One region of the Bacillus sp. GW823-FHT06A10 genome, then DNA from elsewhere that is predicted to be linked to it. Evidence: riboswitches for the same ligand, from Rfam matches in the RefSeq annotation. Region 1 holds a riboswitch; the other holds the start of a gene.

What was found. A riboswitch is a leader RNA that binds a small molecule or an ion and turns the genes downstream of it on or off. The one in region 1 is predicted to bind thiamine pyrophosphate.
Region 2: it holds a riboswitch for thiamine pyrophosphate, as region 1 does, so the genes downstream of both, thiC (phosphomethylpyrimidine synthase ThiC) here and tenA (thiaminase II) in region 1, are expected to answer to the same signal.

The regions. Positions count from the first base shown of each region.
Region 1 covers NZ_JBXAHT010000001.1:2,690-6,114, forward strand. The annotation lists gene AC1Q8M_RS00025 (hypothetical protein) at 1-61, opposite strand, end outside; gene AC1Q8M_RS00030 (SH3 domain-containing protein) at 67-1,221, opposite strand; TPP riboswitch at 1,491-1,602, shown strand; TPP riboswitch at 1,663-1,766, shown strand; gene tenA (thiaminase II) at 1,852-2,547, shown strand; gene AC1Q8M_RS00040 (ABC transporter ATP-binding protein) at 2,516-3,265, shown strand; gene AC1Q8M_RS00045 (ABC transporter permease) at 3,265-3,425, shown strand, end outside.
Region 2 covers NZ_JBXAHT010000003.1:314,050-317,474, reverse strand. The annotation lists gene AC1Q8M_RS22425 (transposase) at 1-752, opposite strand, end outside; gene AC1Q8M_RS22420 (transposase) at 771-1,016, opposite strand; partial or broken gene AC1Q8M_RS22415 (transposase) at 1,068-1,229, opposite strand; partial or broken gene AC1Q8M_RS22410 (L-lactate permease) at 1,175-1,479, shown strand; TPP riboswitch at 1,551-1,666, shown strand; gene thiC (phosphomethylpyrimidine synthase ThiC) at 1,779-3,425, shown strand, end outside.

The sequences.
Region 1 (3,425 bases):
AACAACAGATTAAACCTAAAAAGGCTGCGTATTCAATTATAAGAGGTATATTGCGTGGCATACAATTTACCTAACTAAATATGGCAGTGGATTTACTGCATTTGTTTTTTCAAAATTCCATTCTCCATTATGTAATTCAAAATGAAGATGTTGCCCGTATGAATGACCTGTGTTGCCCATATGACCTACTAATTGTCCAGCTTGTACTTGATCACCAGTTTGTACAGTACGATCCTTCATATGAGCATAAACAGTTGTATATAATTTCCCATTGATTTGATGCGCAATGAACACAACATTGCCATAGCTAGCTGAATAATAAGATTTCACAACTTTACCTGCAGCAGCAGCTTGGATAGAGACGTTCCCTGGAGCAGCAATATCTATACCATAATGCATTTGTTCCCAGCGTATATCAAAGGTTGAGCTAATTCTTCCTTGAGCAGGGAATTTGAAAGCAGCTGGAATAGATGAAGGCTGATCTGTTTTAGCCTGTGGTTGATTTTGTACTACATAGTGTTTTGCTACATATCCGTATCCTGTGCCAAAACGAATTTTATACCAAGTTCCTACAGTTTCTACTACTTGTACTTGTGTACCGTTTTGTAATGAACCGAGTAGAGCGCTACTTGTACTAGTGTTGCTACGTACATTCAGATTAGGTGTTGCAACAGTATATTTTGTATTATTTTGAACGGTGATTCCTTTTACTAAGGGTTGTGAACCATTAGAGATGAATGCTTTTTGTACGTAACCCGTTTGGCCATTATGTGATATTTTATACCATTCGCCTTGATCTTCTTGAACGGTAATAAACTTGCCATTTGGTAATACATCTAAAATGGAAGATTCTAAATTAGGTTCAGAGCGAACGTTTAATGCATTAGCATTGACGATGTATTGATCATTAGATTGAAGTTTGTTTTTTAGTAAAATAGCATCTTTTTGTACATAACCTACTTTATTATGAACAGATACTTTATACCAACCATTAGTTGTTTCAAGGATGTTCACTTTTGTATTAAAGCGAATTGTATCAATTGATGTGCTTTTTACGTTATCTTCTGTATGTAATGCTACTTGATCGACTTTGACATACCCAGTTTTAACATTAGATAATTGTTCAGCGTTTGCTTTTTGTACATTTGTTTCACCCATAGAAGGAAGTAAAGAAGCAATCGCTACAGTAGTTGCTGTTAAAGCCGTAGCTTTCATATTCATGGAATAGAGACCTCCTCTAGTTGTATAGTTTTAATTTTATTATAGTATAAAGATATAATATAGTGGGTGTATTCACATAAATGTAATATGAAATCAATATAAAAATAAATTTTTTGAGGATAATGATTCCTTTTTATACAATTAATTTGGGTTTTATTTTCTAAAATAGAATGTATGTATTGTATAACTTCAATATTTTGTTGATAATTAAGAAAATTAAAACAGTTGATGATGTCTTATTAGGGTGTTATACTGACAGTGATAATTTTATAGTTTGCTAGGAGAGCTGGTGTTGCCAGCTGAGAGTAGGCCGTAAGCCTTTGATCCTTTTTATTACCTGATCTAGATTATGCTAGCGTAGGGAAGCAATTCGGACACTAACAATGAGTCCCCGTTTCTTTGCGTATAGAAACGGGGCTTTTTTATTTGAAAATTTCATATTGAAACCACTAGGGGTGCTTGATTTGCTGAGAGAGGAATAATCCTTAACCCTTATAACACCTGATCTAGGTAATACTAGCGAAGGGAAGTGGAACATCGAATAAATGTATAATTTTATTTGCTGTAACCACTTCTTATATATAGAAGTGGTTTTTTATTTAGATACATATATTGAAAGGGGATAGAGAAATGAAATTTTGTGATAGATTATTAGAAACTGTGCAACCGGTTTGGGAGATGAGTCATAATCATCCGTTTGTAGTGGGTATGGGAGATGGCACGTTAGAAAAAGATAAATTCCAGTATTATATTATTCAAGATTATTTATATCTGCTAGATTATGCAAAGTTATATGCGATTGGTGTTGTAAAAGCAACGAATCCACAAGTAATGGGAAAGTTCGCTGAACAAATTGATGGGATATTAAATGGCGAAATGACAATCCATAAACAATATGCAAAAAGACTTGGAATTTCTATAGAGGATATAGAGTCTGCGAAACCATCTGCTAAAAATTTAGCTTATACAAATTACATGATGTCTGTATCTCAAAATGGCACACTTGCAGAATTAATAGCAGCGCTTCTTCCATGTATGTGGAGCTACTGGGAAATTGGAAAGCGTTTAAATGATATTCCTGGAGCAAGAGATCATGAGTTTTTTGGTGAGTGGATTCAAGGATATAGTTCGGAAGAATACGGTAATCTTTGTATTTGGTTAATAGATTTATTAAATGAAATGGCAGTTGGAAAGTCTGAGAAAGAACTAGATAGATTAGAGGAGATTTTCTTATATTCCAGTCGATTTGAATATTTATTCTGGGATATGTCCTATCGTAAGGAGATGTGGGGATTTGAGGAGCAAGAACATACTACAGTTTCATAATGTTTCTTTTCATTACGATGAGAAACCAATCATCCATGAATTAAATGCTTCTATACATGAGAAAGAGTTTGTCAGTATTATCGGACCGAGTGGATGTGGGAAAAGTACTTTATTTCGCCTTATTACAGGCCTAGAGAAGGTAAGTATTGGAAAGATAGAACTGACAGAAACAAAGCACCATCCTGTAGGATATATGCCGCAAAAAGATATGCTTTTGCCGTGGAGAACAATTATTGAGAATGCTGCTCTGCCGCTAGAGTGCCAAGGTGTACAGAAGAAAGAAGCACAAGTAAAGGCAAAGGAACTGTTATATAAATTTGGTTTACAAGGATATGAGACAAAACATCCGAAAGATTTATCTGGTGGTATGAGGCAACGCGTATCTTTTATCCGAACTTTGTTAACGGGCGGGGAGATATTGTTATTAGATGAACCGTTTAGCGCGTTAGATGCTTTAACGAAGGCCTCTTTGCAAGAATGGCTGTTTGAACAATGGCAAGAGTGGGAAAAAACAATTTTATTCATTACTCATGATGTTGAAGAAGCGTTATTTCTTTCGAACCGAGTTTTAGTAGTGGAACAGCAGCCGATAACGACTTTGACTGAGCGGATTGTACCACTTGATCATAACAGAACACGAAAAGATTTATATAAACCGGAAGTATTAGCGCTGAAAGATGAGCTTCTTAGTATGTTACAAAGGCAGGTACTTGTGTGATGAACCGATTGAAAGAATTAGTTCCTGCTATTACACTTTCTAGTATTTTACTAGCTGTGTGGGAAATAGGAGCAAGAATTGTAGATGAGATGTACATTTTACCGTCACCGTCTGCGATTGTAATGAAGATATGGAAACTAAAAGACATATTATTTACGGT
Region 2 (3,425 bases), on a different contig from region 1:
AGTCTTATTCTCTCCAAAAGTAGAATCTTTGTCCGCAATGTGGAGAATTGGCATCGACCATACATGATTCTTTTAATAAGCTTTAACTTGTTTATGCTCCCTTCGGCAAGACCATTATTATTCTCATAAGTTACCGCATTTCTGACAGCTTCAATATCCCGGGCTAATCCATTCGTAAAGCTCTTAAACTCTTGTATATTAGTATTCTTAATTTTCTCGATACAATGGTCGAGATTCTCAACACTCTTTGTGGTGAAGATGTTTTTAAACTCACATGTTAAGTCATAAACTATTTTTACAATAGGGTGTTCTTCACAAACACGTTCAAATTGCTCTTGTGTAATAGCTTCTACCTTTTCCAGTGGCTTGTAAAGAAGTTTTAAGATATTTGAACGTTTTATGGTTTCGGTTAGAGTATGTGATTCACTAAAGGTTTGAGCGCGCTCTCTCTTCCTCTGCTTTAATTCATGTACATATTTTCGCAAGTTAGATGATGAGCCGTTATAACCCTTTTCCTGGATTATTTTTTCTATTTTCGAACTCATTAGCCCTCGCTCGAATAAATCTTTAATCTCCTCTTTGTAAGGATCCAATTTACTACTCCGTTTTTTTCCATAAGAAGCATGTACCGGCGTGAAGTCTTCATCGAAATACCGCTTTATCGTTCTACGATCAAAGCCCGTTCTACGGGATATTTCCTTATTACTAAGCCCAAGCTTCTTTAACTCTCGTACTTCATTTATATCGTTCATTTTCCTTTGTACCTTTTCTTAGTGAATAATCGTTGCTTGCTTTTTAAATTTTTTCTGCTTTTCCTCTTCTGATAGACGTATTAATTTGTCATATGTCCGAACGTCCATATTTAGCTGGCTACATATCCAGCTTTTACTGTTCCCATCAGCTTTATATTGAAGTGCACGTTCGTACTTTTCCTTAATAGTTAGTTTACGATTGATATTGCTTTGCGGGATATTATCTTGTTGCGTACAAGTTTCCTCACATTTTGATTCATCCACAGGGATTTTTACGGAGTTCTTTAGTTCCTTCTTTAATACATCAGACGCATAATCTGTTAGATTTTTTAAAATGTGGAAGCAATCGCTTACTTGTACAGCTTCTGGGTGTGCTTCGGTTATTGCGTTATGATATGTGATAGAACCATCTCTTGCTACAATTTCCAGGATGGATCGGTGTATTCTTAACAGGATCTGATACGTCAGAGAATGCACTGTTCTCGAATTTACAAGCGATTACAGCGCAGCAAGTCGGTGTATCTGAAGTACTTCTCGTTGCAGCAAATACAACGGGCGGTGTAACAGGAAAAATGATTTCTCCGCAATCGATTGTGCAGCAGTTGGGCTTGCTGGAAAGGAATTAGATTTATTCCCCTTTACAGTGAAGCATAGTTTATTCTTCGTAATAATTGTGGGAATTATGACCTATGTTCAGGCTTATTATTTAACTTGGATGATTCCATAAGTAACAAAAGAAATAAACTTTGCATTTTTCAGATTATCGTGTATGATGAGAAAGTATTGAAAATTAAATCAGTGATAAACTAGGGGTGCCTAACGTATGCGTAGGCTGAGAGAGAAGCGCGTGAACTTCTTAACCCTTTGGACCTGATCTGGCTCGTACCAGCGTAGGGAAGTTAACGGCTTTACATAATGATGTCTTTATGAGCCAGGTCCTTATTCTTTTATGGACCTGGCTCTTTTTATTTTGGCATACGCTGGCCATATCTCGTCCTTGTCACGTACAGGGGGGCAAAAAAGGTTATGAAACAATCTGTTTCATCTGAGCAAATTGAATTGAAATCGAGTTTACCAGGAAGTAAGAAAGTATATGTGGATGGGCCACGCGCGGGTATGAAAGTGCCGATGCGCGAGATTGAACAAAGTGAAACGAACGGCATTCCGAATCCGCCAATTCGTGTATATGATACGAGCGGTCCTTATACAGATCCTGCGTATAAAGTGGAGCTGGAAAAGGGGTTGCAGGCGCCGCGCCATTCTTGGATCCTGGAGCGCGGAGATGTAGAAGCATACGAAGGGCGTGAAGTGAAACCAGAGGATGACGGTGTGAAGGTGGCTTCGAAACATACACCTGTCTTTCCACAAATGGATCGTCAGCCGCTTAGAGCGAAGCAAGGGGCAAACGTTACGCAAATGCATTATGCACGCAATGGCATCATTACGTCTGAGATGGAATATGTTGCGATCCGTGAAGGAGTAGAGCCTGAGTTTGTTCGTAAGGAAATCGCGGAAGGTCGAGCTATTTTACCAGCAAATATTAACCATCCGGAAGCAGAACCGATGATTATTGGACGTAACTTCCATGTGAAGGTCAATGCAAATATAGGAAACTCTGCTGTATCTTCTTCTATCGCAGAAGAAGTAGAGAAGATGACGTGGGCAACGCGCTGGGGTGCAGATACGATTATGGATCTATCTACAGGTAAAAATATTCATACGACACGTGAATGGATTATTCGTAACGCGCCTGTACCAGTTGGAACTGTACCGATCTATCAAGCGCTGGAGAAAGTAAATGGAATTGCAGAAGATTTAACGTGGGAAGTGTATCGTGATACGTTAATTGAGCAAGCGGAGCAAGGCGTTGATTACTTTACAATTCACGCGGGCGTATTACTTCGCTACATTCCGATTACTGCAAAGCGTACGACAGGTATCGTTTCACGCGGTGGTTCGATTATGGCACAGTGGTGTTTATTCCATCATAAAGAAAACTTCTTGTATACTCATTTTGAAGAAATTTGTGAAATTATGAAGCAGTACGACGTTTCGTTCTCTCTTGGAGATGGATTACGTCCAGGTTCGATTGCAGATGCAAATGACGAAGCGCAATTCTCTGAACTTGAAACACTTGGTGAATTAACGAAGATTGCTTGGAAACATGATGTGCAAGTGATGATCGAAGGACCTGGACACGTACCGATGCACTTAATTAAAGAGAATATGGAGAAAGAACTTGATATTTGTCAGGGTGCGCCGTTTTACACACTTGGGCCATTAACGACAGATATTGCACCAGGTTATGACCATATTACATCCGCAATTGGAGCTGCGATGATTGGCTGGTTTGGAACGGCAATGCTTTGCTATGTAACGCCGAAAGAACATTTAGGTTTACCGAATAAAGATGATGTACGCACCGGTGTTATTACGTACAAAATTGCAGCGCATGCGGCTGATCTTGCAAAAGGACATAAAACGGCTCATCAGCGTGATGATGCACTTTCAAAAGCACGTTTCGAATTTCGTTGGCGCGATCAATTTAATTTATCTTTAGATCCTGAACGTGCGATGGAATATCACGATGAAACGTTGCCTGCAGAAGGGGCAAAGACAGCTCACTTCTGTTCAATGTGTGGACCGAAGTTTTGTAGTATGAGAATTTCACAT